Regions from separate parts of the Anaerotignum propionicum DSM 1682 genome, predicted to be linked through region 1. Evidence: riboswitches for the same ligand, from Rfam matches in the RefSeq annotation. Region 1 holds a riboswitch; the other holds the start of a gene.
What was found. Region 1 has a riboswitch for thiamine pyrophosphate ahead of thiC (phosphomethylpyrimidine synthase ThiC). Riboswitches for the same ligand answer to the same signal wherever they lie in the genome.
Positions count from the first base shown of each region.

Region 1 (5,536 bases):
CTTTCAGTTTATGGAAAAGCTGTTTAAATTTAATCTCCTTTTGAAACTTAAGAATTTAAAACTTAAGAATTACCATTTAATTCATCAAAGATTTCTTTTACCGTTGTGATTTTATCCACCCGCCATACATTCTCACCACAGAAAAGGAGAGAATTCTCTTTTTCTCCTACTGCTGCTTCCATGAGAGCACGAGAAATGCAGTAATGAGTTGTTGCCGGATCACAGTTCTCGATGCATCCAAAACATTTTTCCACAGGCTGACGTCCTGCTTCTCTTTCCTTTGTAAAGGTATTGCGAATTGCTCTGCCAGGTAAGCCTACCGGACTTTTCACAATCATGACATCCTCTTTTTTTGCATTAATATATGCTTCTTTGTAGGCATCAGCTGCATCACACTCTTCCGTTGCCACAAATCGGGTTGCCATCTGTACGCCACTGCACCCCAAGCTTATATAATGGTCAATATCAGCTCTGTCATAAACACCACCAGCAAAAAACACTGGAATATGTCCATATTTTTCTTCAAAGCTATTCACATATTCAACAATCTTTACAACCTCTTGGTCGTATTCCTCATTGGTCAAATTTTCTGCTTCTTCCGGCGTAAAACCTAAATGACCACCTGCTTTTGGCCCCTCTATAACCACAAAGTCGGACACCCGCCCAAACTTCTTATCCCATCTTTTGAACATTAATTGAATGGCCCTCAAAGAGGAAACAATGGGTGCAAACTTCACCTTTGTATCCTTAAGTAATTCAGGAAGCTCCAAAGGCAACCCCGCACCAGAAATAATAGCATCAGCACCGCTTTCAACGCAGCATTGTACATATTGGTCATAGTTTCTGCATACACGCATGATATTGACACCAATAACGCCGCCGTTACTTATTTCTTTGGCCTTTCTTATATTTTCTGCCAATGCCTCTAAGTTCGCTTTCAAGGGCTCTTTGCCAAAGTTTTCTTTTAAAAAACCGGGCTGTGCCGCTGAAATGACACCTACCCCACCTTGTGCAGCAACCGCTCCGGCTAAACGCCAAAGGCTTATACCAATACCCATTCCGCCTTGAATAATGGGCACTTTTATTTCTAAGTCACCAATTCGTACCCCTTTGAGTTTAATCATGATACACCTCGTTTTGTATTTATTGATAGCACTTTTCTTATAATATGATAATATATACCATATCATCTGTCAATAGAAACTACATCATCTTGCCTGCCCTCTGTAACAATCAATGTAATCTTTTTTGTTGCTGGAGTACTTCTGATCCAGATACTATTTCGCTGCGGTTTCAAATCTATATTCCCCATTTGAATTTCAATTTATTACTCTATAAAAAGATTATAACCACCTCCTTTAATTCAGTTTTTGGCATTTAAAAAACGATGTTTGATTTCTTTCATAGCTTTCATCCTCAAATGCCACTTTTCCTTAACTAAAACAAAAACCGAGAGATGGAAAAATACATTCCACCCCTCGGAAACCCTTTTACTTTGTGATTCTGCACGTTTTTTCTAGTTGATCCTTCTTTTTCAAGCTTCACTTTATGGGAATTGAGGGGGTACTATTAATGATAATTGCGTTGGTTGTGCAAGGAACCAGTCACGGTATTTTTTTAATTTTTTCTGCCTTTTCGGAAAAATTTCTAAGGAAACAGTTCTAATATGCCATTTTCCTGCATATCACCAATGCTTACAATTTCCATTTTTTTATATTTCGATTACAAAATATCAATATATTCATTATTTAAGGCTTTATTCATACTTCTAACAGCACAAAACTTACCGCACATGGAACAAGTGTCATCAAATTCAGGTGTTCTTTCATCACGGATAGATTTTGCATATTCCGGATCAAGGGCGCATTGCCATTGTCCCTCCCAGTCCAATTTTTTTCTTGCATCCCCCATTTTGTCATCTATGTCTCTTGCATTCGGAATTTTTTTTGCGATATCCGCCGCATGTGCCGCAATTTTACTTGCTATAATCCCTTGCTTCACATCATCAATATTAGGTAGTGCAAGATGTTCTGCCGGGGTCACATAGCACAAGAACGCCGCCCCTGCCATTGCTGCAACCGCACCGCCGATTGCCGCAGTGATGTGGTCATACCCCGGAGCAATATCTGTAACGATAGGGCCAAGCACATAGAAAGGTGCTCCCATACAAATCGTTTGTTGTATTTTCATATTTGCTTCAACTTGATCTAGGGGAACATGTCCGGGGCCCTCTACCATAACTTGAACATCCCTTGCCCACGCCCTTTTTGTTAATTCGCCCAAACGAACCAGCTCATCTATTTGGCAAACATCCCCTGCGTCTGCAAGACAACCTGGGCGGCAAGCGTCACCTAATGAAATCGTAACATCATATTCTCTACAAATCTCAAGAATTTCATCGTAATACTCGTAAAATGGGTTTTCATTTCCTGTCATACACATCCAAGCAAATATCAGCGAACCACCTCTTGAAACAATATTCATTTTTCTTTTGTGTAATTTTATCTGCTCAATTGTTTTGCGTGTTATTCCACAATGTAAAGTTAGAAAGTCAACTCCGTCTTGCGCATGAAGTCGTACCACATCTATGAAATCTTTTGCTGTTAAAGTTGCTAAATCTCTTCGATAGTGTATTACAGAATCATATACAGGCACTGTACCTATCATGGCAGGGCATTCCGAAGTCAGCTTTCTTCTAAAGCCTGATGTATCTCCATGAGATGACAAATCCATAATTGCCTCTGCCCCCATATTGACAGCTGCCATAACCTTTTTCATTTCAATATCATAATCCTTACAATCTCTGGAAACACCGAGGTTTACATTTATTTTTGTTCTGAGCATAGAGCCAATACCATTTACGTCTAAGCACTTATGATTTTTATTTGCACAAATTGTAATTTTACCTTCTGCCACATGCTGTCTGATAAACTCTGGCTCTCTGCATTCCTTTTTGGCAACAAGTTCCATTTGTGGTGTAATAATTCCATTTTTTGCTGCTTCCATTTGGGTGTTATAATTCATAATTTATCCCCTTTTCTTAAAAAGTTAGTTAAAAAAAGAACAGAAAACACCCTGATTAGGGTACTTTCTGCTTCTATAACAGCACTGTGCTCCCTACGTTGGCATTATCCAAATCAGGTTAAGGGTCGAAGTAAAACTTCCTTTCAGCTATAAAGCCCCCCTGCTTCTATTCAATTTTTTTTACGTCGAAAGTCTATTATAAAACTGTTTCTTCTATACTTTGTTAATCCTTGCAGTTTCTTTAGAAGAACAAGCTGGCCTTGCTAAACACTATATTTTCCATCTGCTTTTTCGAAACCTATTAAATATAACGCTACATCATCGCATTTCATCAGGCCGCTCATGACGCAAGCGCCTTTGGCCCCTGCTTCATAGACAGAATAAATGTTATGATAGTCAATCCCTCCAATGGCATAAACAGGGATGGATACACTGTTACAAATATGTTCTAAAAAGTGGAGCCCTCGTCCTGCTAAACCCTTTTTGCAGTCAGTTTGAAAGATATGCCCTGCAATAATATAAGTACACCCAAGGCGCTGAGCCTCCAGGGCCTCCTCTAGCGAATGACAGGAGCTACCCATTACTTTAAAGCGGACTTTCTGTGTTTCGGTGACTTCTTTTAGCATAGGCAGCGGCAGATGAATTGCCTCGGCACCCAGCTCCATGGCCACATCCACAAAACTGTGTAGAATACATGGCACTTGGTGTTTCGCACAAATTTCCAACACCTGTTTTGCCAACTGTTTATATTCTTCTTCTGATAAATCTTTTTCCCGCAGAATAATACCGGCTGGATGTTTGGAGGCAATCTTTTCTATGCGGTGCAGAAATTCTTCTTTACACAGCAGACGGTTGGTAACACAAATAAAATCATACATAAAGATAATCGTTCAGAACGGGTTGCAAGCCATCCTCTGAAATATCCTGATACATTTGATCTAAACTGCGGCTGTCATCAATCTCAAACTGCTCGTCGCCTTGTGCCCCATCTGATTCCTTTCCTCTGTATTTGTTTTCATGGTCTCCAATACCCGTTGAGACACCGGCTGAAACTTTAGTAGCCGCAATTTTCACAATACCATTACGGAAAGACGCACTTTCACGAGAAGACACCGTAATTCCCACGAAAGGCAAAAAAATACGATATGCACATATCATTTGACAGAGTTGTTTTTCACCCACATCCATAGGATTAATCTTATCGTTATTGATGATGGGTCGAAGTCTTGGGCAAGATAGAGACATCTCTGCCTGAGGATATTTTCTTTGTAAATAATACACATGAAGTGCGCTGGCAAGGGCATCCTTTCTAAAATCCGAAAGACCCAGCAAAGCAGAGAATCCCACGCCCCGCATACCCCCTCTAAGGGCACGTTCTTGGGCATCAAAACGATATGGCCAAACACGCTTATGCCCACAAAGATGAATGGTTTCGTATTTCTCTGGGTCATAGGTTTCCTGAAACACAGTCACGTAGTCAGCGCCACATTGATGAAGATATCTATATTCGTCAGTATTAACGGGATAGATTTCCAGCCCAACCATACGGAAAAATTTTCGTGCCAATTTGCATGCCTCACCAATATAGGCCACATCACTCTGACTACGACTTTCCCCAGTAAGAATCAGAATTTCCTCCATCCCACTTTCTGCAATCACCTTCATCTCATGCTCAATCTGCTCCATAGTCAATTTTACTCGTTTGATGTGATTGTAGCAGTTGAAACCGCAATAAACACAATAGTTCTCGCAATAATTTGCAACATAAAGTGGCGTAAAAAGATACACTGTATTACCAAAATGCTTGCTGCTTTCCAGTCTTGCTTTTTGAGCTAACTCCTCAAGGAATGGCTCTGCCGCTGGGGATAGCAAAGCCTTGAAATCATCCAGGGAGCAAGTCTCATGCTCTAGCGCCGTTTTTACATCAAATGCAGTATATTGGGTGTAATCATAGGAATGCATCTGAGTCATAACATCTTTGCAGATGTCGGACTGAATTTGCTCCATCCCGGGTAAATACTCCATGTGGTTTTTACGATAAGATGGATCAGTTTCCAACAAATGTTTCTTTTCAAGGGCAGATTCAGACAAATGCTCTGAATCTACAAAAAATTGATTTTCCATAAAATTACCTCCTAGTTATGTAGGAAACCCGTCAGTGGATCGGAAGGAGATGCCCCTCGTACAAGGACTCTGCCAAGACCGGAGAGATACGCCTTGCGTCCTGCTTCGATTGCCTGTCGAAATGCAGATGCCATCATGGGGAGATTACCCGCTGTGGCAAGGGCAGTATTCGCCATAATTGCAGCGGCGCCCATTTCCATTGCCTCGCAAGCCTGAGAGGGTCTGCCTATGCCAGCGTCAACAATGATGGGAAGGTCAATTTCTTCAATTAGAATCTGAATAAACTCTTTTGTTACAAGTCCTTTGTTGGAGCCAATGGGCGAACCCAAGGGCATAATGGAAGCAGCACCGGCATTCACCAAATCTCTTGCTACATTTAAATCCGGAT
Region 1 covers NZ_CP014223.1:1,644,865-1,650,400, forward strand. Annotated here, with positions in the region: gene CPRO_RS07735 (NAD(P)H-dependent flavin oxidoreductase) at 63-1,124, opposite strand; gene thiC (phosphomethylpyrimidine synthase ThiC) at 1,723-3,027, opposite strand; TPP riboswitch at 3,098-3,196, opposite strand; gene CPRO_RS07745 (thiamine phosphate synthase) at 3,288-3,902, opposite strand; gene thiH (2-iminoacetate synthase ThiH) at 3,895-5,148, opposite strand; gene CPRO_RS07755 (thiazole synthase) at 5,160-5,536, opposite strand, start outside.

Region 2 (5,536 bases), 1.6 Mb from region 1:
AAGTCCAAGAGCAGTAATTCCCATGGTTGCAGGCAAATGCACCGTAAACAGAGGCACTCTCAGCTCCCAAAGGCGTACTAAAATACCTGTAGGCGAGGGTAATATGTAAGCCGCATCAATTCCCATGGCAACACCTTGCCAAAGCATTAATAAAATCAGCACCAACAGCGCAGAAGGCATGTTTTTTTTCATAAGCTCACACTCCTTCTCAGCTTTCCAATGAGACTTTCTTTTAATTCTACAATCTCCGCCTTTTTCAAATCCTCACGATTTCTGGGATAGTCCAAGGGTACTTCAATGCATTCCATTTCCGTAAATGGTCTGGAATCCTGTATGATATAAACTCTCTTTGCCAAAAAAATGGCCTCCTCCACATCATGGGTGATAAACAAAATCGTTTTATGATAATGCACCCACTGCTGTAACAACCACTCCTGCATTTCTACTCTTGTGAGGTAATCCAGCGCGCTAAAGGGCTCATCCAACAAAAGCATATCTGCCCCTGAAAGGAGGGTTCTTGCGAAAGCCGCTCTCTGCTTCATTCCCCCCGATAAATCCTTAGGAAATTTTTTGGCATACTCCAGCAACCCAACCTGAGCCAAAACCTTCTCTGTCCTTCTGCCCTGCTCTTCTACAGATACCTTTGCAAGCTCCATGGGAAGGCAGACATTTTTCTCAATACTGCGCCATGGGAAAAGCAAGTCTTTTTGGGGCATAAAGGCACTATAGTTCTTTATGGTTTCAATCGGTCTTTCGTCTACCAAAATTTTTCCTTCGTCGGGTTTTTCTAGTCCATTTATCAAACGAAAAATGGTGCTTTTTCCACATCCACTGGCGCCGATGATTGCCACCAACTCACCATTTTCCACTTGGAAAGACAATTTCTCCATCATTCCCAACTCATCCTCTGGATATCGAAAGGATACTCCTTCAAACCGCAGCATCACGCCACACTCCTTTTTAGTCCCCCATGTTCATATGGTAGGCCATCTCCCAAAAATCTCTTTCGTATCGGCAACAATTTAAAAATATTTCTTTTAAATATGCTTCCTTTTTTGCAGAAATATCTGCTCCAAATTCATTCACAGCGTCTATAATTTCTTCCACACCACGAACGTATTCCTCGGATGAATAGCCTCTGACCCATTCACCATAAAGGGGATGCTCCATAGCACCGGGGATATTTTTGTGATGCTCTCCTATCATTTGATAGCTCCATGCGCAGGATAATACCGCTGCTAGTACATCCAAAATATCTCCCTTAAAAGCAACCTCCAGCATATAAGAGGTATAGGACTGATTGGCCAATGCCGTTTTTGTTTTGGCAACCTCCTCCTCGGTAATGCCCAAACGATTCATATAAATCTTATGTACATCCATTTCTCCATCCAGCGTGTCATGCACCATACAGGCAAAACGGCGCATAAGCCCTTCATCTTCAGCCTTTACAACACCCAAAGCAAAAACCTTTGCATATTGCAGTAAATAGCGGTAATCCTGCACCATATAAAAGCGGAAACGGTCCTCCCGCAAAGTGCCTTCTCCTAACTCCTTTACAAAGGGCTGTTCCAAATATCCATTCCAAATATATTTAACTTCTTCATACAACCTATCTGTTAATTTCATTTCCCTCCACCTTTCTAGTTCATTTTTGCAGGGCAAAGCCTATTCTTGCTTTTTCATCTGCCCTGCCATTGCATTACCTTGGTTCTTAAGGCTTACAAAAATCAATTTATCCATTGTTTGAGATTATCCGTCATCCTCCAATTGGATGAAAAGACTCCGATTTACAAAATAAAAAAAGTCTCTCCCCAATTGGGAAAGACCTTGCGCTTTCAAATATAAATTGCTTCCCTCCGTTGGTTCTAACCACATCAAGTTCAAAGGGTTGGAAAACGAATTCCTCTCAGCTTCAACGAATCAAAGCACCCCCAGCCTTATTTATTCAGTTGTATTGTACCAGTATAGTATAAATTTACAATCTTGTAAATAAAATTATCTTCGGTTTTGAAAAATAAGCAAAACGAAAGATTTGGAAAAGCTATTATTTTGCAAAACAGCCGAAAATTTGGTCTAAAAAAGCCTTTTATTTTCTTCCGTCGCCCGATTGAATATTGCATATAAATCCGTTATACTTTAGGCTGTATACAAAAAGATTACTCCCCCTTTACGAAAAGAGGTATTTATATGATGGATGATAATTTACTTTTAAAATTTGCTTTGGATGCGGGAGAGCTTATGCTTGCCAGCGGTGGCGAGACCCATCGGGTGCAGGATACTATGCATCGTATCTTATCGGTCAGTCACTCCACAGGAGTGGAGGCTCTGGCAATGAGCACGTTTTTGATTGTCAGCATCCCAAGTAAAAAATCAGGCTCTCTTACCTTAACCCGAGGGGTATATAATCGTTCTGTAAACTTTGGAAAAATTTGCTCTGTCAATGAAATCTCAAGAGCCTTTGTTTCAAGGCAGATTACCTTGAAGGAAGCAGCGAAACGGTTAGAAAAAATCAGTCATACCTCTGCCTATCGCCCAATTTCCCGTATTATCAGCTCTGGTGTTGCCTGCGGGGGGTTCACTCTGGTTTTAAATGGCAAATTGATTGACGCCCTAGCCGCCTTTTTGTTTGGTATTCTCATTGGTATTTTAATCAATCATAGCGGAAAAACAAAATTGCCCAGTTTTTTCACCTGTCTCATTGGCGGGTTTATTGCCGGGGCGGGTTCCGTTATTTTTCAAAGATTCGTACCCTCAGCGGGAACAGATATGATTATTATTGGCAGCATCATGCCTATGCTGCCCGGCATGACAATGACCAACAGCATTCGGGACATCATGGAAGGACACTATATCAGCGGCACCTCCAAGATGGCAGAAGCTTTATTGATTGCCTTCGCCATTGCCGGAGGCGTTGGCTTTGGCATCACCACAATGGGGCACTAAGGAGGAGAAAAAATGGCGTTTCATATTATATTATTCCAAAGCTTTATGTCCTTTTGCGCTTGTGTTGCCTTTTCCGTTGTTTTTAATGCACCAAAAAAGGAATTGGTTTACTGCGGTATCTCAGGTTTTCTGGGGTGGTTTTTCTATGCTGTCCTATCGGTATACATCAGTCCTACTATGGCCACCTTGGTTTCCTCTGCATTGGTTACGGCGTTCTCTCGTTTTGCCTCCTATCACAGGCAAGCGCCCTCTACCTTATATCATATTCCAGGGATCATGCCCATGGTTCCCGGTACTGTGGTCTACAACACCATGGCTACAGCCTTAGGGGGTATGATTTTGGAAACCTATTCTAACATTTTACTAGGATTAAAGCTGGCGGGAGCCATTGGAGCTGGGTCAATCTTAATTTTGGCGCTACCCTACTCCTTTTTTGAGATTATTCCAAGACGAAAAAAGAAGGTCAAGGCATAACTAAGGTCAAGACCTCGAACTTCCAGAAGATATAAAGGCCAAGACCCCGAGGGCTTTGCCCTCGAACTCCTACAAGGGTTTCACCCTTGACCCATTATTTAAGGGGCAGACGATGTCTGCCCTTTTGTTCTTTAAAATTAAATAATATTATTACTTTATTTTTAAAAAAAGAAAAAACCGCATGTATATGCGGTTTTTATAAACTTTTTGGTCTTGCTTTTTTCAAAAAGCAAGTGGGGTTTGGGGCAAAGCCCAAGGTCTTACAACTCACGCCTACCCTCTAAAGCACGGGATAGGGTAATTTCATCAACATACTCTAAGTCTCCGCCTACGGGTACGCCGTTGGCAATTCTGGTAACCATAACGCCTAAAGGCTTTAAAAGCTTGCTGATGTACATGGCAGTAGCCTCCCCCTCCACATTGGGGTTTGTAGCAAGAATAACCTCTCTCACCGTATCATCCATGCGGGTAACAAGCTCCTTAATGCGGATATCCTGAGGCGTCACCCCTGTCATAGGCGAAATTGCTCCATGCAAAACATGGTATACTCCATGGAACTCCTTGGTACGCTCGTAAGCCGCCATATCCCGTGGATCCTCTACAACCATAATCACACTGTGGTCTCTTTTTAAATTTGCACAGATAGGACAAAGCTCCTCCTCCGTCAAATTACAGCAAACGGAACAGTAACGCACCTTATCTCTTGCCTCAAGAATGGCACCCGATAAACCGGCAACCTCGTCTCGTGGCATATGAATGATATGAAACGCAAGCCTTTGCGCCGATTTGCTTCCAATTCCCGGTAACGCTGCCAATTCCTCAATCAAGCGTGTCATGGGATTTCCGTAATAATTCATAGTATCCCTCTTTTGATCAGAAGCCCATGCCCATTCCGCCGGTCATTCTGCCCATTTCATTATTATACATTTCCTCTACCTGACGAATTGCTTCGTTTACAGCAGACATAATTAAATCCTCCAGCATTTCCACATCTTCAGGGTCAACTACATCAGGATTCAACTTTAATTCCTTAATTTCCTTCTTCCCAGTGATAACCACCTTAACAGCACCGCCGCCGCTGGTCATCTCCAATGTTCTTTCGCCCAGCTCTTCTTGCTTTTCCTGCATTTGCTTTTGCATTTTCTGCGCCTGCTTCATCAGATTATTCATATTCATCCCGCCCATACCGGGAAAACCGCCTTTTGCCATTATTCTATTCCTCCTCAAATTCTAATTTCTTCTATTTGTACTATTTTATAATAAAATACCTATTCCATGCAAGTCTTTTACTCCTCAAAATCCGCCTCCGGGAAATAACTACCCAAAAGACTCTCAAATTCAGCATCTTCCGCCTTATTCTCTGCTTTACCATAGGTGACCTCATACCATCGGTCATACTCTTCTTTGGTTATGGTTTGTAATGAAAAGGACTTTCCCATTGCTTTGTCCAATAAGGATTCGATTTTGTCCATATTTTTTTGCAGCATATCAGTCAAAGCAGCGTAAGCACAAACCAAATAGACCAAATCATCCTCTTTGAAAGCAATTTCCACCTGTTTGAGCTGACTTTTTAAAATAACATCTTCAACCTCATTACGCAATAAAGGCCATTCTTCCTGTAGTTTCTTTTTGTCCTCGGGCAGGGCAGGGGGCCTTTTCTTGCGTTTTGGTGCCTCTTTTTTTGCCGCTTTTTGCTCCACCGGCTGAATCTGCACAGAAACACCTTGGGCAACCTGACGCTCCAACCCTGCAAGCCTTGCCGCTAAAGCTGTCATATCTGTTTGTGTCCATGGGGAGCACAAACGTAAAAGCTCAACCTCCAATAAAATGCGCTCATTGGTACTGTATCGCATATCCCCTTGCAAATAAGAAAACCGCTCAATAAGAAAAATTGCCTCTTGTGGAGATAAAAATGTACTGCAACCTTTTAACCGCTCTAAATTTTCCCCCGAAATATCCAAAACGCCTGTGGTATCCCCAAGGGTGCTTACCATGAGAAAATTCCGCAGATGCGCCAAATATTCAGAGACAAACTGCTTGATATCCCTGCCTGAGAGCATCATTTCCTCAACCAACTCCATCACCCGTCGGCTATCCTTCTTTCCCAACGCCTGGGTCA
Region 2 covers NZ_CP014223.1:84,845-90,380, reverse strand. Annotated here, with positions in the region: gene CPRO_RS00415 (ABC transporter permease) at 1-192, opposite strand, end outside; gene CPRO_RS00410 (ABC transporter ATP-binding protein) at 189-944, opposite strand; gene tenA (thiaminase II) at 961-1,626, opposite strand; TPP riboswitch at 1,835-1,943, opposite strand; gene CPRO_RS00400 (threonine/serine exporter family protein) at 2,188-2,943, shown strand; gene CPRO_RS00395 (threonine/serine exporter family protein) at 2,956-3,417, shown strand; gene recR (recombination mediator RecR) at 3,678-4,274, opposite strand; gene CPRO_RS00385 (YbaB/EbfC family nucleoid-associated protein) at 4,291-4,626, opposite strand; gene dnaX (DNA polymerase III subunit gamma/tau) at 4,704-5,536, opposite strand, start outside.
Region 2: another riboswitch for thiamine pyrophosphate. It lies ahead of tenA (thiaminase II); the one in region 1 lies ahead of thiC (phosphomethylpyrimidine synthase ThiC).